One region of the Arthrobacter sp. PvP023 genome, then DNA from elsewhere that is predicted to be linked to it. Evidence: riboswitches for the same ligand, from Rfam matches in the RefSeq annotation. Region 1 holds a riboswitch; each other region holds the start of a gene.
The links. A riboswitch is a leader RNA that binds a small molecule or an ion and turns the genes downstream of it on or off. The one in region 1 is predicted to bind S-adenosylmethionine.
Positions count from the first base shown of each region.

Region 1 (6,206 bases):
AGGAACTGGGCTTCGCTCTCGACCAGCTGTGGGCTCAGCGCCAGGGGCCGGCCGGACTGGCCCGGCGCCGGGAGGCCCGGCTTGCGGCGATCGTTGCGCACGCCAGGACCAGCTCGCCGTTCTACCGTCACCTCTACCGGGACGTGTTACCCGCCGTGCGCTCCGACGGCGTCGTCCTGGTGGAGCTTCCACCGGTCACCAAACAGGAGCTCATGGCCAACTTCGATGACTGGGTCACGGATCCCGCCGTCACCCGGGCCGGAGTCGATGCTTTCATCGCCGACCCGTCCCAGGTCGGAACGCCGTACCTGGACCGGTACTTCGTCTGCACCACGTCCGGCACCACCGGGCACCCCGGGATCTTCGTGCATGATTCCCGATCCCTCGCCGTCTCCCAGTCCTTTGTCCTCCGCATCGACCTGGCCTGGCTGTCTCCGCGCGAGCTGCTGGCCATGGCCCGCCGCGGATTGCGCTGGGCGGCAGTGGTGGGCACCGGCGGGCACTACGCGGGCGCGGGCTGGGTGCAATGGCAGCGCCGGCGCAGCAGGTGGCGCCGGCGCGCATTCCAGGCGTTCCCGGTGCAGCAGCCGCTGACCGGGCTTGTGGCAGCCCTGAACGACTATGACCCCTCGGCCGTCACCGGCTACCCGAGTGCCCTCGCCCTGCTCGCCGAGGAGCAGGCGGCCGGCCGGCTCCACCTGAAACCGGTGGTAGTAGAGCTCGCCGGCGAGTCCTGCGGGCCGGACGTGCGGGCGCGCATCGCGGAGGCGTTCGGGGGTGCCCTCCACGATGCGTACGCTGCCTCCGAGTTCACGCCGCTGGCCTTCGACTGTGCCCGCGGCTGGCTGCACGTGAACAGCGACTGGGCCATCCTGGAACCGGTCGGCGCCGACTACCGCCCTACGCCGCCGGGGGAGCCATCCCACACCGTGCTGCTCACCAACCTCGCCAACCGGGTCCAGCCGCTGATCCGCTACGACCTCGGCGACTCGGTGCTGGCGAAGACAGGTCCCTGTGAATGTGGTAACCCGCTGCCCGCCATCCGGGTCGCGGGCCGAAGCGACGATGTCCTCCGCCTCCTCGCCGCGGACGGGACCACGGTCCGGGTGCTCCCGCTCGCCATCGGGTCCGTCGTCGACGAAACTCCCGGACTGCACCGCAGCCAGCTGGTGCAGACAGGACCTGCAACCATCCGCCTCCGGCTCGAACCGGAACCCGGTGCCGACGCCGCAGCGGTGTGGCGCACGGCCTCCGCGAAGCTGCTGGAGTACCTCGCCGGGCTGGAACTGCGGAACGTCGGAGTCGTCCGCGCGGACGAGCCGCCCGAACAGAGCGGCGTGGTCGGGAAGTTCCGGCAGGTGATCGCCCGGCTGCCGGAATGAAGCGCGGCGGCTAGAAGATCATGGGCGGAGCGTCCAGCACTGTCTCGTCCACGCGGCGGTCCTCCCACTGGCTGAACGGCTTGTCCAGTTCGTACTTGCCGTCATCCGTGCGCACCAGGGTCCGCACTTCGGCGTTGTCCGGGTTGTTGAGGGATTCGAAATACTCCACGGACCAGTGGAACCAGCGCATGCAGAACAGCCTCATGGTGAGCCCGTGCGTCACGAAGAGGGCGTTCGGGGCGTAGCTGGGCTTGGACCAGTGCCGGTGCAGTGTTTCCATGAAGGAGGAGATCCGGTCGTAGACGTCGGAGCCGGATTCACCCTCCCTGAACCGGTAGAAGAAGTGGCCGTAGGCGTTCCGGAGTTCTTTTTGGTCCTCGATGTCCCCGGCGATCTGGAAGTTCGCCCAGTCCTGTTCACGAAGCCTGGGTTCCTCGATGATCCGCTCAACAAGCGGTCCCAGATTGAGCGCTTCGAGGGTCTGGTAGGCCCGGAGGTACGGCGAGACGTAGACACACACCTGCCGGCCGTCCAGTTCCCGGCGGATCTCCTCGCCTGCGGCCCGGGCCTGTGCAAGGCCGAGTTCGGTCAGTGGTATCCGGTAATCGGGCACCCGGTTATAAATGGAGGTGTCGGCATTGGCGGCTGACTGGCCGTGCCGGATCATGATGATTTTTCCGGGCGCACTCATAAATTCCAAGCATAGGCCCCGGGCAGCGCGGCCAAGTGGATGTGTTGCCCCCCGACCAGCCGGAAGCGTTGCCCTGCGACCGGCCGGAAGCGGCGGACAGGAAAGAACCAGAAAGTGAAGGCAAGATAGGAACATGCTGGTTCCCTCCCGCCGTCGTCTGCGGTTAGAAGTCTGGATTGTCCTGGGTCTGTCGCTGGGGCAGTCCGCCGTGTATTCGGTGGTGCAGTTGCTGGACAAGCTGACGCGGGCACCCCTGGCGGAAGGGACCTCCACCCTCAACCGCTCCCAGAGCAGCCGCGAATACTTCGACCTGACGTACCAGCTGCTGGACATCGTTTTCGCCCTGGTGCCTGTCGTGTTGGTCATCTATTTCCTCACCGAGCACCGGAAAGCGGGGGAGCCCGGGGCATCGGCATTCCGCAAACTCGGTTTCAACTTCGCCCGCCCCGGCGAGGACCTGCTGCAGGGGCTGGGCCTCGCGGCGTTGATCGGCATACCGTCCCTGGGGCTGTACGCCGCCGGACGGGCACTCGGCATCACCACGGCCATCATCCCCAGCGCGCTGGATGCCTACTGGTGGACCATCCCAGTGCTGATTCTCTCCGCCGTACGGCACGGGATCGTGGAGGAGGTCATCGTGGTGGGGTACCTGCTGGACCGGCTCGGCAAGTTCGGCTGGAGCATGCCGCTGGCCATCTTCGCCAGCTCCATGCTCCGGGGCAGCTACCACCTCTACCAGGGCTTCGGCCCGTTCATCGGCAACGCTGTCATGGGCGTGGTATTTGCGTGGATCTATACGAAGACCCGCCGCGTCATGCCGCTGGTGATCGCCCACGCACTGCTGGACATTGTGGCGTTCGTCGGCTTCAGCCTCTTCGGCAAGGCCATCGGCCTGGGCTAGCCGGCCACTGCTTAAAAGGATTCGGCCGCTATCGGTGGGTGACGTCGTTGGCACCCGCTGATAGCGGCCGAAGTTCGGAAGGGCAGCGCGCTGCCCGTGGCCCCGGAGGACCACACGGTAGAGCAGGGTCAGATGGTTACGGCCCCGGAGGCGGTTTCGAACGTGACGGACAGGATTCCCGGCGTCCCCTTGGGGGCGACCCATTCAACAGCCACATCCTCCAAGGGCTTCTCGACCGGTTGACCGAGCCATTCCGTGACGCGTTCGGCCGAGCCGGCGATGGTGAGGCTGGACATCTTAACGTTGCTCGGGTAGGCGTTGGACGGGTGAAGCTCCGGGTCGCCTTCCCACTTGAGCATGTAGGGTACCTGCGGGTCTGCAATGAGGCCCAGGATGCCGATCTGCTTCCAGACGAGTTCGCGGCCGTCGGGGAACTTGCGGTTGCCGTTGACAGCCGATCGGCCGAGGCGTTCTTCGAACGGTGCCAGGTCGTCCACTTCGACGCACCAGCCCATCCAGCCACCGCCCGCTGCGGAGCGTGCCCGGACAGCCTGCCCGAACGGAGCCTTGTCGGATGCCGGGTGGTCCAGGACCTCCACGACCTCGAGATACTTGTGCCCGGCCAGCGGGATAATCATGTTGCGGGTGCCGAAACGGGGGTGTACCCCGCCCTTAACGGCTTCGACGCCGAGGGCGGTTGCAATACGTTCGGTGGTGGCAGCCAAGCCATCTTGTTCACAGGCGTAAGAGACGTGATCCATGCGCATGCCCTCATCTTGGCACTTTGTGATGGAGCTCTCAGCTAAGGGTGTCCTTACCAAGATGGGACGTTATGGCGGACGGCCCTGAAGCCCACGAAATCACGCGGCCGACGTCCTTCGTCACAAACCTATTCAGACGGATTGCTCTGTTTCTACACTGGGTCCAGGTCATGAGCGCCAGCATTGAGCCCCGGCTTGCTGGCCGGCAACCCTCGTTCCGCGGTGGGGTGCCCCGGGTGAGGACCTGGCCGCCGGCAACCGCCGGTCGGCAAGCGCGGCACCAGAGCCGGCCCGGCATACTGTGCGTCCGGCCACGGTGCCCTTCCTTAAGGAGCCTCCAATGTCCAATGCCTGGTCTTTCGAAACCCGCCAGATCCACGCCGGCCAGGAGCCGGACAGCGCCACCGGCGCCAGGGCCCTCCCCATTTACCAGACGACGTCGTTCGTGTTCCCTAGCGCCGAAAGCGCCGCCAACCGCTTCGCGCTGGCCGAACTGGCGCCCATCTATACCCGCATCGGCAATCCCACCCAGGACGCGGTGGAGCAGCGCGTGGCCAGCCTTGAATGCGGGCTGGCGGCGCTGCTGCTCAGCTCGGGACAGGCCGCCGAAACATTCGCCATCCTCAACGTCGCCGAAGCCGGCGATCACGTGGTGGCCAGCCCCAGCCTCTACGGCGGCACGTACAACCTGCTGGCCCACACCCTGAAGAAGTTCGGCATCTCCGTGACGTTCGTGGAGGACCCGGACAACCTCCAGCAGTGGAAGGACGCCGTCCGGCCGAACACCAAGCTCTTCTTCGGCGAGGTGGTGTCCAATCCGCGCCAGGACGTCCTGGACATCGAAGGCGTTTCCGGCGTCGCCCACGAGGCAGGGGTCCCGCTGATCGTGGACAACACACTGTCCACGCCGTACCTCATCCGGCCGCTGGAATGGGGCGCCGACATTGTGGTCCACTCGGCAACGAAGTACCTTGGCGGGCACGGCAGCGCCATCGCCGGCGTGATCGTGGACTCGGGCAACTTTGATTTCGGCAAGGACCCGGAGAAGTTCCCGGGCTTCAACATCCCGGACCCCACCTACAACGGGCTTGTCTACGCCAGGGACCTCGGCGCCGGGGGCGCCCTGGGCGCGAACCTTTCCTACATCCTCAAGGCCCGCGTCCAGCTGCTGCGGGACCTCGGCTCCGCGGTGTCCCCGTTCAACGCCTTCCTCATCGCCCAGGGCCTGGAAACCCTGAGCCTGCGCGTCGAGCGCCACGTGGCCAACGCGGTGAGTGTCGCCGAATGGCTGGAGGCAAGGGACGACGTCGAATCCGTTGCCTACGCGGGCCTGCCGTCCAGCCCCTGGTACGACCGCGGCCGCAAGTACGGACCCAAGGGCACCGGTGCGATCGTGTCCTTCAACATCGCCGGCGGGGCCGAGGCCGGCAAGCGGTTCGTGGACGCGCTGGAACTGCACTCCCACGTGGCGAACATCGGTGACGTGCGCTCCCTGGTCATCCACCCGGCGTCCACCACCCACAGCCAGCTGACAGCGGAACAGCAGGCCGTGGCGGGGGTCACGCCGGGCCTGGTCCGCCTCTCCGTGGGGCTGGAGCACATCGATGACATCATCGCCGACCTCGACGCCGGTTTCCGCGCCGCCAAGGGCGACTGAGCCGTATGGCTCCCGGCGCCTCGACGCCGGGAGTCATATTGCTGTCACATTCTTCGCCATTGCGGGGACGCATTTCGTAGACTCTTTACAGGTCATGAGTGCCAGCGACAGCCCCGGCTTGCTGGCCGGCAACCCTCCTTTCGCGGCGGGGTGCCCCGGGTGAAGACCTGGCCTGCCGGCCAGTTGGCGGCAGGCAAGCGCGAAGAAGAGGTCTTCAGATGACGATTGCCGTCACCCGCAGCGGTGTACCCGAAACAGCCAGCCACAGCCTGTCATCCAGTGACGTGAAAACCGCCGCAGTCAAAACCGCAGACGCTGTCCCCGACGGAACCGTCAAGTTCCAGGGCATCGGCGGGCTCGACCTTGAGGCGGGCGGCCACCTGCCGGACGTCACGCTCGCCTACGAGACCTGGGGCACGCTGAACGCGGACCGTTCCAACGCCGTGCTGGTGCAGCATGCCCTGACCGGCAGCACGCACGTTACCAGGGGAGCCAGCGACGAAGAAGGCTGGTGGGAGCAGCTTGCCGGGCCCGGCGCCCCGGTCGATACGGACAAGTACTTCGTGGTCAGCATCAACATCCTGGGCGGTTGCTACGGCTCCACCGGCCCTTCCACTCCCGCGCCGGATGGCAGGCCGTGGGGTTCGCGCTTCCCCCTGGTGACCCTGCGCGACACCACGGCGGCCGAGGCCCGGCTAGCGGACGCCCTTGGCATCGACAGCTGGTACGCCGTCCTGGGCGGATCCCTGGGCGGAGCCCGCGCCCTGGAATGGGCCGTGAGCTTCCCGGACCGGGTCCGGCGCTGCGCCGTCAT
Region 1 is NZ_JAFIBI010000001.1:3,516,874-3,523,079, reverse strand. Features, by position in the region: gene JOE31_RS16220 (phenylacetate--CoA ligase family protein) at 1-1,382, shown strand, start outside; gene JOE31_RS16215 (histidine phosphatase family protein) at 1,393-2,073, opposite strand; gene JOE31_RS16210 (CPBP family intramembrane glutamic endopeptidase) at 2,207-2,974, shown strand; gene JOE31_RS16205 (VOC family protein) at 3,103-3,741, opposite strand; SAM riboswitch class IV at 3,902-4,016, shown strand; gene JOE31_RS16200 (bifunctional o-acetylhomoserine/o-acetylserine sulfhydrylase) at 4,076-5,392, shown strand; SAM riboswitch class IV at 5,483-5,598, shown strand; gene JOE31_RS16195 (homoserine O-acetyltransferase) at 5,611-6,206, shown strand, end outside.

Region 2 (6,206 bases), 2.9 Mb from region 1:
GCCGACGTCGGGAGCTATCGCCACCACCACGGACCCGTGCGGCGCGGCACGCGCGACCCTGAGCGCTGCAGCCACCGCAAGACCGGAAGAGGGCCCCACGGACAGACCTTCTTCATTCAGCAGCCGGTGCTCCGTGGTGTACACCTCGTTGTTGGGGACGCGCAGGAAGCGGTCCACAATGCCGCGGTCGAAGATCTTGGGCCACTCGGCTTCCGGCCAGGAGTTGCCCACGCCGTCCACCAGGATCTCGCCGGGGTGGCCACCGCTGTACACGGACCCAACAGGATCCGCGGCGATTACCTCAACATGGCCGCCGGTCTTTTCCTTCAGGTACCGGCCGTTGCCGCTGATGGTGCCGCCGGTCCCGATCCCCGCCACGAAATGTGTCACTTTCCCGGACGTCTGCTGCCAGATCTCCGGCGCTGTCCCTTCGTAATGGGCCAGCGGGTTGGCCGGATTGTCGAACTGCTGGGGCCGCCAGGCGCCCGGGTTTTCTGCCGTGATCCGGGCCGCGACCGCCCGTGCGTTCTCCGGCGACTCCGACGGCGCGGTCCAGTCCGTCACCACCACCCTGGCGCCGTAACGGTGCAGCGCGGCGAGCTTCTCGGATGAGATGGTGTCCCCGGTGACCACCACCACGGGGTGTCCGGTGAGGGCACCGATCAGCGCCAGCCCGATCCCGGTGTTCCCCGAGGTGCTCTCCACGATGGTTGCGCCCGGCCGGAGCTCACCGCTGCGCTCAGCCGCGCGGACCATGCTCAATGCTGTCCGGTCCTTGATGGAGCCGCCCGGATTATCCGATTCGAGCTTGACGTACACCGTGCTGCCGAGGCCCTTGGAAAGGAGATCCAGAGGCACCAGCGGCGTGTGTCCCACCTGCGCCAGGACAGCTGCGGCGTCCGCCGCAACATCAGCCTCCCGGACCGCGTGCCTGCCTGTCATGGTGCTCATCGCTGCCTTTCCGTGCCGCCGGCGGCACGGGATTCCGGGCCGCCGTTCAGGGCACTGTTGAAGCCGTTCCCGAGGAAGGCGTCCAGTTCAACGCGCGCCTCCTCCACGAGCGCCGCGGCCGGCAGGTGCCGGGCCAGCAGGCCGGAAAGACGGTCGACGACGGCGGCCGTCCCGTTTCCCAGCGGCCGCACCGCGCGCGCCTCCGCCCCGGCCAGCAGGTACGCCGCCGTCAGCGCTTCGATGGCGAGCAGCTTCCCGGCAGCATCGACGGAACGCTCCAGCTGCTGGAGTGCCAGCGGCGCCAGTGTGGAGTGGTCCTCGACATCGGCAGACAGCGTGGGCGCACCAAGTGTTGCCGGCGCCGCGAGGAATTTGAGCTCGGACAGCAGGCCGGCGGCCGAATACCAGAGCAGTCCGGGCAGCTCTTCCGGCTCCAGCGGTGACCCGTTCGTGGCAGCCTCGAGATGCCGCTGGCGGATCCGACGCTGCGGCGGGTAGAGCTTGGCGATCCGGCGTTCGCTGCTGATCCCGAGGTGGGCAAGCCCCAGGCGCAGCGCCTCGAATGCCAGGGCCAGCTGCATGGGCTGGAAGTTGCCGCCGGATACCATCCGCCCGGAGCCGATGTCGGTCAGCGGGTTGTCGCCCCGGCCGTTCAGCTCCACCTCCAGGGCGTCTTCCAGGGCCGTGACCTGCCATCGGATGGCGCCGTGGGTCTGGGGTGCCGCGCGGAAGGACAACGCGTCCTGCACGGATACCTCCCGCTCCGGGTCCTCCAGCCACCCGCCCTCGAGGAGCCGCAGCACATGGGCCGCCGTGACCGACTGCCCGTGAACTGCCTTGGCCGCCTGCACAGCCGGCGAAAACGGGCTAAGGTTGCCGCCGCCGTCGTGCCTTGCCGTCGCCTCGAGCGACAGCGCGAGCGCGGTGTCCGCGAGATCGGCGAGGCGGAGGAGGCGGCGCAGCACCAGCGCCCCGACGCCGATGGAATAGGAGTTGGAGCTGACCAGAGCCAGGGCTTCGCCGGGCGCGAGTTCCAGCGGGGCCAGCCCGGCGTCCGCCAGGGCCTGCCCGCCGGGCAGCAGCTGACCGTCCGTTGCCACCGCCTGGCCTTCCCCGATGGCGACGGCGGCCACAGCGGCGAGGTGGGTCAGGTCGGCGGAACCGACGGACCCTTCACGCGGGATCGCCGGGACCACCCCGCGGTTGAGCATCTCAGCGTAGAAGCGTGCTGTTTCCGGCCGGACGCCGGAGCCGCCGCGGCTGAAGCCCGCCAGCCGCGCCAGGATCACGGCCCGGACCTCGTCGGCGCCGAGAAACCCGCCCACCCCGCTGTTGTGGTACCGCACAACCTGCACCTGGTACGCGAGGACCGCCTGTTCATCCACGGCGGTGTCACGCCCGGACCCCAGCAAGGTATTGAGGCCGTAGACGCGGTGGCCGGAGTCGATGGCCCGCTGCACCACCTCGCGCGAAAGCCCGATCAGCTCCAGGGCGTCCACGCTCAGGACGAACTTGACGGCCGGATCAGCCGCGGCCTCGGCGATATCCCGGGCGCGCAGGTGGGCCGTGCCGATCAGGAAGTTTCCGCTGCCGCCGCCCATGGCACTAGAAGTCCAGCAGGTTCCGGCGGAAGCCGCCGTCGCCATAGCTTGTCCGGAGCAGCCCGCGGCGCCGCAGCACCGGGGCCAGCCGGTCCAGCACGCCGTGAACGGTGGCCGGGTCAACGAAACCTGAGAACAGGAAGCCGTCCCCGCCCACCTGGACACCGGTTTCTTCGAGGTAGTCGGCAATCTCCTCGGCCGTGCCGATGATGCTGTCCCCTGCGCCGCCGCTGCGGGCCTGCAGGAGCTGGCGCAGAGTGGACCCGGGAGGACCCGCCTTGGCGAAATGGTCCAGGGTGCCCTGGTTGCTGTTCGTGGTGAGCTCGGGGAGCGGGGCGTCAAGGTCGAACTGTTTGAAGTCGATCACGGAGAGGTAGGAGATGGAGTTCAGCTGGCTGTCGATGTCGCGCCGCTTCAGCTGGCGGCGCTGCTCCCGGAGCTCGTCCGCTTCGGCGCGGGAGCCCACCACGGCGGGCTTGAGGACATACAGCACCTTGACGTCGTCGGGGTTCCGCCCTGCCGCGGCTGCCTCGGCCCGGATCGAATCACGGTAGGCCTTCATGCCGTCCGCACCCCTGGCCAGGGCAATCGCGACATCCGTGTTGGCGCCCGCGAAGGCCTTGCCCCGCGGTGACGCCCCGGCCTGCACCAGCACCGGTTCCTCGGGCATCGGTGCGGTGTTCAGCGGTCCACGGACCTTGAAGAACTCGCCGTCGTGGTTGATCGGGTGGACCTTCGTGTGGTCCGCGAAGATGCCTGCGTCCGCGTCCTCCACAATGGCGTCCGGCTCCCAGCTGCGCCAGAGCTTGCGCACCACGTCCACGAATTCCTCCGCTTTCTCGTAGCGGAGGTCGTGCTCGATCTGCTGGTCCAGGCCGTAGTTCTGCGCGGCAAGGTCGCTGCCGGAGGTCACCACGTTCCAGCCCACCTGGCCGTTGGAGAAATGCTGCAGGGTGGCCAGCAGCCGTGCCGCCGTGAACGGCGGATAGAACGACGCACTCACCGTGGGAACAATGCCCAGGTGTTCCGTGACGGAGAGCAGGTAGGGCACCAGGGCCAGCGGATCGTGCTTGGGTGCGAAGGATGCCTGCGCCAGCGACACCTCGGCGCTCCCGCCGTAGGTGTCCGGCACCGTGAGGGAGTCCTCGATGATGAAAAGGTCCAGCCCGGCCCGCTCGAATTCCCGCACGGCGTGCTGGTACAGGGCGGGTTTTTTCCAGTCGTACCCGATGCCGTAGCCGGGCGTGCCCCAGCCCTGGACACCGAAACCGTGACCCACAAACCAACCGAAGTGCAGCATGGGACTGACTGTATTCCGATTCGATTCATTCACGGCTGCCTGATTTCATCCGGCGTTACAGCGGTTCATCTCCCGTCATTATCCTCCCGGCGGGGTCTTTTGTAACTGCAGTCGGGGGTCGCGCAGGGGCGGATGCGGCGCCGGTGCGCGGCCGCGGTGCGGGCGCTCCCGTTACGGAAGATGACGACGACGGCGGTGCGGGCCGCCGTCGTAAGTGTTACGTTTTTGGGGAGTAATGAGAACCGGTGCCAAGCCCTGACTGGCCGGTCGGCAACCCTCCTTCCACGGCGGGGTGCCTCAGGTGAATACTCGGCATATCGATATTCGAGTTGCAAGCGTGAGAGAAGGAGATCCGTCGTGTCCGACGCACCCGCACCGCTGGCCCCGGCAGCCGAACCGGCTGCCGCCGGCCAGGAACAACCGGCCCGGGCACTGCCGCAGGAACGGCTGGCCTACCGGCTAATCACCGGCCCCGACGACCGCTCGTTCTGCGAGCGCATCTCCGCGGCGCTGGCCGACGGCTATGTCCTGCACGGGAGCCCGGCGGCAACCTTCAACGGCACCACCGTGATCGTGGCCCAGGCCGTGATCCTGCCCGAGGCCGTCGCCAGCTCCGACGCTGCAGTGGCAACCGCAGTGGACGAACTTGAGTTCGACGCCGACTTCCCGGGCGAAGGCTTCGAGGGCCACGCATGAGCTACGCCGGAGACCTGAGCCCGCAGGACGCCTGGGCCAAACTGGAACAGGGCGCCGTCCTGGTGGATGTCCGGACCGAGGGCGAGTGGGCGCACATCGGCATCCCGGACACCAAAGCCACGGACAACGATCCCCTCTTCATCCAGTGGACCTTCCCCGGCGGCATCCCCAACCCGGACTTTGTCGACCAGCTGAAGCAGCAGGCCCCAGAGGATTCCGGCGTCGAACTGGTGTTCCTCTGCCGTTCCGGCGTACGGTCCGTCGCCGCCGCCATAGCCGCCACGCGGGCCGGGTTCACCGCCTACAACGTCCTCGAAGGCTTTGAAGGCGAACCGGACCGTTTCGGCGAACGCACCGTCAACGGCTGGAAGAACCGCGGCCTGCCCACCAACCTCGGAAAGAACTAAGTGACCTTCAATCCCGACGCCGCCGGCTGGAGCCCCGACACCCAGGCTGTCCGCGGCGGTCTTGACCGCACCAATTTCCAGGAGACCGCCGAGCCGATCTTCCTCAACTCAGGGTTCGTCTACGAATCCGCGGCAGCCGCCGAGCGCGCATTCACCGGCGAGGACGAACGGTTTGTGTACTCCCGGTACGGCAACCCCTCCGTGGCCACCTTCCAGGAACGGCTCCGGCTGCTCGAGGGCACCGAGGCGTGCTTTGCGACGGCGTCCGGCATGTCCGCCGTCTTCACGGCACTGGGCGCCCTGCTGGCTGCCGGTGACCGGGTGGTTGCCGCCCGCTCGCTGTTCGGCTCCTGCTTTGTGATTTTGAACGAGATCCTGCCTCGGTGGGGCGTGGAAACGGTGTTCGTGGACGGCCCGGACCTGGAGCAGTGGCGCGCCGCCCTTTCGGAGCCCACGACGGCGGTCTTCTTTGAGTCGCCGTCGAACCCCATGCAGGAAATCGTGGACATCGCCGCGGTCAGCGAACTGGCACACGCGGCAGGGGCGACCGTCGTCGTCGACAATGTCTTTGCCACTCCCCTGCTGCAGCGCTGCGGGGAGCTCGGCGCGGATGTGGTGGTCTACTCCGGCACCAAGCACATCGACGGCCAGGGGCGGGTTCTCGGCGGTGCCATCCTGGGCACCAAGGAGTTCATCGAAGGCCCGGTCAAGCAGCTGATGCGCCACACGGGGCCCGCGCTGTCCGCCTTCAACGCCTGGGTGCTGACGAAGGGCCTGGAAACCATGGCGCTGCGCGTCAACCATTCCTCGGCCTCCGCGCTTCGCCTGGCCGAATGGCTGGAAGACCAGCCGGCGGTCAGCTGGGTCAAGTACCCGCTGCTGAAGTCCCACCCGCAGTATGAGCTGGCGGCCAAGCAGATGAAGGCCGGCGGTACCGTACTCACGCTGGAGCTCTTGCCGTCGGCGGGCCGCACGGCGAAGGAAGCAGCCTTTGCGCTGCTGGACGCGCTGCGGATCATCGACATTTCCAACAACCTCGGCGATGCCAAGACGCTCATCACCCACCCGGCCACCACGACGCACCGCGCCATGGGGCCGGAAGGCCGGGCCGCCATCGGGCTGAGCGACGGCGTGGTCCGCCTGTCGGTAGGACTCGAGGATGTTGACGACCTCATCCGTGACCTGGAGCAGGCGCTTAAGCAGATCTGACCAGCGCGAAGCTACGACGGCCTGCCGCGCCGAACGTCAGGT
Region 2 is NZ_JAFIBI010000001.1:638,687-644,892, reverse strand. Features, by position in the region: gene JOE31_RS03005 (PLP-dependent cysteine synthase family protein) at 1-951, opposite strand, end outside; gene JOE31_RS03000 (aromatic amino acid ammonia-lyase) at 948-2,552, opposite strand; gene JOE31_RS02995 (NtaA/DmoA family FMN-dependent monooxygenase) at 2,557-3,852, opposite strand; SAM riboswitch class IV at 4,084-4,196, shown strand; gene JOE31_RS02990 (DUF1737 domain-containing protein) at 4,231-4,548, shown strand; gene JOE31_RS02985 (rhodanese-like domain-containing protein) at 4,545-4,955, shown strand; gene JOE31_RS02980 (O-succinylhomoserine sulfhydrylase) at 4,956-6,164, shown strand; gene JOE31_RS02975 (hypothetical protein) at 6,201-6,206, opposite strand, start outside.
Region 2: linked by a shared signal. The riboswitch ahead of JOE31_RS02990 (DUF1737 domain-containing protein) and the one ahead of JOE31_RS16200 (bifunctional o-acetylhomoserine/o-acetylserine sulfhydrylase) in region 1 are both predicted to bind S-adenosylmethionine.

Region 3 (6,206 bases), 1.5 Mb from region 1:
TCCTGGGCCTTGCCGTTCCCGGCGTGGAGGTGGAAGACATCGGCACCACGTCCAAGACGATGCCGGACTTTCCGCAACTGTGGGAAGCCATGCTCACACAACAGCCGGGCCGGCAGACGGAACAGGCCCGTGGGGCGTAGCACCGGTTCCTGGGACGAGTCCGATATCCGGATCCGTCCCAACAAGAAAGGCTCCCGTCCCCGGACCAAGGACCGCCCCAGCCACGACGACGCCGTGACCGGCAGGATCATTACGGTGGACCGCGGGCGCTATACGGCAGTGGTGGGCGAGGACAGCGGGAACGAGCGCACGGTGATTGCCGCGCGCGCCCGTGAACTGCGCCGTTCGCCTGTGGTGGCCGGGGACTTCGTCTCCCTGGTGGGAGATGTTTCGGGGGCCCCGGACACCCTTGCGCGGCTCGTGAAGATCCAGGACCGCCGCACGCTGCTGCGGCGCAGCGCCGATGACACGGACCCCATCGAGCGGGCAGTGGTCGCGAATGCGGACCAGCTTGTGGTGGTGGTTGCCGCCGCCAATCCGGAACCGCGCACCGGCTTCATTGACCGGGCCCTGGTGGCGGCGTACGATGCCGGGATTGAGCCGTTGCTGCTGGTCACCAAAGCGGACGTCAAGGATCCCACGGAGCTCCTGTCCAACTACCGGCACTTGGATTTTCCGGTGATCATCAGCCGAACTGCGGACGCCGCGGCCTCCGGAATCGATGCACGCTCGGATGACGGGCTCTCGGCCCGCCTGGACAGTGACGCCGTCTCGCAGCTGCGGGCCCACCTCGACGGCAAGGTCACCGTGATGCTCGGCCATTCCGGTGTAGGGAAGTCCACCATGGTCAATGCCCTGACGGGTGCTGAGCGGGCCACGGGAGGCGTCAACGCCGTCACCGGGAGGGGACGGCACACGTCGTCGTCCGCGCTTGCCCTGCGGATCAGTGACGCGCCCGCCGGTAGCTGGATCATTGACACGCCCGGCATCCGGTCTTTCGGCCTTGCCCACGTGGATCCGGACCGCATCCTGCGTTCGTTCCCCGATCTCGAACCCGGCACGGATGCCTGTGAACGCGGCTGCAAGCACGATGCCTCCGCCGTCAACTGCGGCGTGGACGCCTGGGTGGCCGAAGGACACGCCGGCCCGTCCGGCGCGGCACGCCTGGCGTCCCTTCGGCGGCTGCTCGGCACCGACCCCCGGATGGAAGCGCAGGACGCCAAGGAACTCGGCATCGTTTCGTGACATCCCGGCCCGCCGGCTGCAGAGACGGTAGTTTGGAACCATGACCCAACCCGCTTCGAGCTACAACGATGACCTGCGCCTCGCCCATGTCCTGGCCGACTCTGTTGACTCCCAGACCATGAGCCGCTTCAAGGCGCTGGATCTTCAGATTGAAACCAAACCGGATCTTACGCCGGTAACGGATGCTGACAAGGCAGCTGAAGAGTCCATCCGCGGCCAGCTCTCCCGTTCCCGTCCGCGAGATGCCGTCCTCGGCGAAGAGTTCGGCAGTTCCGGACATGGTTCCCGCCGCTGGATCATCGATCCGATCGACGGCACCAAGAACTTCGTCCGCGGCGTGCCGGTGTGGGCCACCCTGATCGCCCTCGTGGATGAAGGTGAGCCGGTGGTCGGGCTGGTCAGCGCGCCGGCGCTGGGCAAGCGCTGGTGGGCGGCGAAAGGCGCAGGCGCCTACATGGGACGATCGCTTGCTGCCGCCACCCGCCTCAAGGTTTCGAACGTGTCCAAACTTTCCGACGCTTCCCTCTCCTATTCAAGCCTGGGCGGCTGGAAGGAACGGGGCAACCTGGACGAGTTCCTGGGACTCACTGAGGAAGTCTGGCGGACCCGCGCCTACGGTGACTTCTGGTCCTACTGCATGGTGGCCGAGGGGTCGGTGGACATCGCCTGCGAGCCGGAACTGAACCTCTACGACATGGCGGCGCTCGTGCCGATTGTCACCGAAGCCGGCGGACGCTTCACCTCGCTGGAAGGAGTGGACGGCCCCTTCGGCGGAAACGCCCTGGCCACCAATTCAATCCTTCATTCCGAGGTCCTCAAGCGGCTGAACCCGGAACTCGACGACCTCCTCTGACGCGCGACCCGGCCCGGTGCCCGGCCCGCCGCCAAGCGGTTCCGGACCGGGCGCATCACCCGCGGGCACATCAACCGGTTGCCGAATAAACGACGGCGGATTCCCTCCTTAGGGGGTGTCCGCCGTCGTTTTATTCGGCGCTATCCCCCTTCTTCCGACGCGCGTAACAAAGAGCTTAATAATTGCCGCGACTTTCCCGCTCCGCGGTGAATGTCCTAATCTCGAAACAGGTCACGAGTGCCAGCGCTAAACCCCGGTTTGCTGGCCGGCAACCCTCCATTCGCGGTGGGGTGCCCCGGGTGACGACCAGGCCGGTCCGGAACGGACCCGGCAAGCGCGGATCCCCGGAGTGCGGGGTCCCTTTACAGTGAGGTCCCCATGACTACTGCCACTTTCCCCGCAAACGCCGCAACCACGTCCGCTGCAGGCCGTCTGGACCCGCGGTTCACCGTCGCCCAGCGCCCCCTCTCAGCCGTTACCGGCGCAGAGATCCAGGCTCCGCTGATCCAGGGCGGGCACGTCCGTTACGCGAACCTGGACTACGGCGCATCGGCCCCGGCGCTGTCCGTTGTCTCGGCCTACCTCAACGAGATCCTGCCGTACTACGCCAGCGTGCACCGCGGCGCGGGCTATGCCTCGCAGATCAGCACGTCGGTGTACGAAAATGCCCGGGACATCGTCCGCGGGTTTGTGGGCGGCAGGGCAGACGATTCCGTCATCTTCACCCGGAACACCACGGACTCACTGAACCTGCTGGCCGGGTGCCTGCCGGTGTCCGACGGCCGCCACACCGGCGAAGTGCTGTACCTCGACATCGAACACCATGCCAACCTGCTCCCGTGGCAGGGTGTGCCGCACCGGAGTGTTGTTGCCGCTCCGACGCTCAGGGCCACCCTGGAGAACCTGCGGTCCGAGCTGCGGCGGGGTGACATCAGCCTGCTGGCCGTCACGGGCGCCTCCAACGTCACCGGCGAAATTCTTCCCGTCCGCGAGCTGGCCGCACTGGCTCACGAACACGGCGCAAGGATCGTTGTGGACGCGGCGCAGCTGGCCCCGCACCGCCGCATCGACATCGCCGCGGACGACGTCGACTACCTCGCCTTCTCAGGCCACAAGCTGTACGCGCCGTTTGGCAGCGGCGTCCTCGTGGGCCGGCCGGACTGGCTCGACGCCGGGACGCCCCACCTCGCAGGCGGCGGAGCCGTGCGTGAGGCCCGGCTGGACTCCGTCAGCTGGACTACAGGGCCGGCACGGCATGAAGGCGGCTCACCGAACGTCCTTGGGGCCGCCACCCTGGCCCGGGCCACCCAGGTCATCGGCGCCCTGGACCAGGACCTGTGGCACGCCCATGAGACGGCCATCCGGTCCTTCCTCGTCGAGGGACTGCGGAAGATCGACGGCGTCACTGTCCACCAGATCTTCAGCGACACCGACCAGGCCACGGACACCATCGGTGTGGTCAACTTCTCCGTCGCCGGCTACGACGCCGGCCTTGTGGCCGCCTATCTCTCCGCGGAGCACGGCGTAGGCCTGCGCGACGGCCGCTTTTGCGCCCACCCGCTGCTGAAGCGGCTGGGACTGCCGTCAGGCTCGCTGCGGGCAAGCTTCGGCGTCGGCTCCCGGCTGGAGGACGCCCAGCGCCTGCTCGCCGGGGTCGAGGAACTCCGCCGGACCGGCCTCGGCTGGGACTACGTGGTGGACTCGGGCCGCTGGGTGCCGGCCAACGACACGCGCAGTTATCCGGACTGGGCACCCAACACCCCCGGCACTGCCGGCGCGGCACCCTGCACCGAAGACTGAGGGTGCGGCGTGTGCGGTAAATTCGAGGGGTAAGAATTCCAGCCTGCCCGAAGGAGACTGCACGTGGCACGGGGAGGCCCCAAACTGCACCACCAGCGCCGGTACGAGCTCGGCCGGAGTTTCCAGGACGGCGGCGAACACTATGACCGGGTCCGTCCCGGCTATCCCGCCGATTCCGTGGACTGGCTGCTCCGAAGCGTCGGCGGGATAGGCGGCGCGTCCGGCGCCGCTGACATCGGCGCCGGGACGGGAAAGTACACCGCTTTGCTGGTGCAGCGCGGCCTGAATGTCACCGCAGTGGATCCCTCACCGGATATGCTCGCCCAACTCCGGCTGGCCCTTCCGGGGGTTCCTGCGACGGAGGGCACAGCGGAGTCCACCGGACTCCCGGACGCCGCGTTCGACGTCGTGACCGTTGCCCAGGCATGGCACTGGTGCGATCCCCGTTTGGCCAGCACCGAACTGTCCCGCATTCTCCGTCCGGGGGGCGTGCTGGGGCTGATCTGGAACCAGCTGGATACGTCGGTCCCGTGGGTCCACCGGCTCTCCCGGATCATGCATGCAGGCGATGTGCACAAACCGGACTTCCGCCCCGCGATCGGCCCGGAGTTTGCCGGTCTTGAGAGCCACCTGACGCGCTGGGAAGATCCCGTGACCACTGAGGACATCGTTGAACTGGCAAAGTCCCGCAGCTACTACCTCGCCGCCGGAGAAAGCATCCGGGCCAAAGTCCGCGCCAACTTGGACTGGTACCTCCACGAGCACCTGGCACACTCCGCCGGAGACGTTATCGGACTCCCCTACCTGACCCAGACCTGGCGGGCGTTCAAGGCATGAGTCCCGTAGCCAAAGCGGTAGGCTTGGACTCGTGAAGACCGGCGCACCCTCCTCCTCGATCGAGGACTACGTCAAGGTCATCTACTCCTTTACGGAGTGGCAGGACAAACCCATCACATCCTCGCAGCTGGCACTGCGGCTCGGCGTCGCCAACTCCTCGGTCTCGGAAATGGTCCGCAAACTCAAGGACCAGGGCCTCGTTGACCACAAGCCCTACAGCGCCATTACGCTCACGTCCGACGGAGTCCGGCTCGCGCTCTCCATGGTGCGGCGCCACCGCCTCATTGAGACCTACCTCGTGCAGGAACTCGGGTACAGCTGGGACGAAGTCCACGATGAAGCCGAGCTTCTGGAGCACGCGGTGTCTGACACATTCATCGAACGGATGGCCGGAAAGCTCGGCAACCCCCTGCGGGACCCGCACGGTGATCCCATCCCGGCGGCCGACGGTACGGTCCACATGCCGAACGCGCACCGGATGAGCGAACTCGACGAGGGCCATAAAGGCCGCATCACCCGGATCAGCGACGACAATCCCGAACTCCTGCGCTACCTTTCCGCGCAGGAAATCGACCTGGACGCCGACATCGAAGTACTGGGCCGGAAACCGTTTGGCGGCGCCCTCGTGGTCAGGATCGGTTCCGCGGGCGCAGACCGCGAATTCGACCTCGCCGACGAAGTGTCGTCAGCGCTGTGGGTCTACAGCGAATCCCGGCACGCCGGATGCCGGCTGGCGGATGGCTGAAGGGGCGCCGCCTGAATGAGTGCCGCCAGTAACCCGGACTGGCGGGCGTGGGCGGCGGTGGCTGCCGGGGCGCTGGCGGGCACAGAGCTCCGCTACGGCCTGGGCTTGCTCTTTCCGGACGCTGCCGGCGCGATTCCCTGGACCACGTTGGTCATCAATGTGTGCGGAAGCTTTGTCCTCGCCTCCCTCACCACCCTGTGGATCGCACGCCCCAGGACCGCATTCTGGCTCAGGGCCGGGATTGGTCCGGGGCTGCTGGGATCCTTCACCACCTTCTCGGCCGTGGTCTTCTCCGTTGACCAGCAGGCACGGTCCGGACAGCACGTGACCTGGCTGATCTATCTGGCACTTTCCCTGGTGCTGGGGCTTGCTGCGGCCGCTGCAGGCTGGAAAGCCGGCAAGGCCTTGAGCGACCGGACGGGTGGAGCCTCATGACGGCGCTTTTGGTGGGCATCTTCGGGGTTGCGGGGGGACTGCTCAGGTTTGCCATCGACACCTGGTTCGCGCACCGTGCCGGGACCCGCCGGCACTGGCCCTGGGCAACCCTGGTGGTCAACGTCGTCGGTTCGCTGGTCATCGGCCTGTCCGTGGGCGTTACCGGCCGGCTGGGGCTCGGCGAGGAATGGCATGCGGCGATCGCCACCGGACTGGCCGGCGGGCTGACCACGTTCAGTTCCTGGACCACGGCCACCATCCGGCTTGTCAGTGAGGTGCGGTACCTCGCTG
Region 3 is NZ_JAFIBI010000001.1:2,061,736-2,067,941, reverse strand. Features, by position in the region: gene aroA (3-phosphoshikimate 1-carboxyvinyltransferase) at 1-140, shown strand, start outside; gene JOE31_RS09490 (ribosome small subunit-dependent GTPase A) at 130-1,245, shown strand; gene hisN (histidinol-phosphatase) at 1,286-2,098, shown strand; SAM riboswitch class IV at 2,328-2,441, shown strand; gene JOE31_RS09480 (aminotransferase class V-fold PLP-dependent enzyme) at 2,477-3,898, shown strand; gene JOE31_RS09475 (class I SAM-dependent methyltransferase) at 3,962-4,735, shown strand; gene JOE31_RS09470 (metal-dependent transcriptional regulator) at 4,767-5,480, shown strand; gene JOE31_RS09465 (CrcB family protein) at 5,496-5,915, shown strand; gene JOE31_RS09460 (CrcB family protein) at 5,912-6,206, shown strand, end outside.
Region 3: linked by a shared signal. The riboswitch ahead of JOE31_RS09480 (aminotransferase class V-fold PLP-dependent enzyme) and the one ahead of JOE31_RS16200 (bifunctional o-acetylhomoserine/o-acetylserine sulfhydrylase) in region 1 are both predicted to bind S-adenosylmethionine.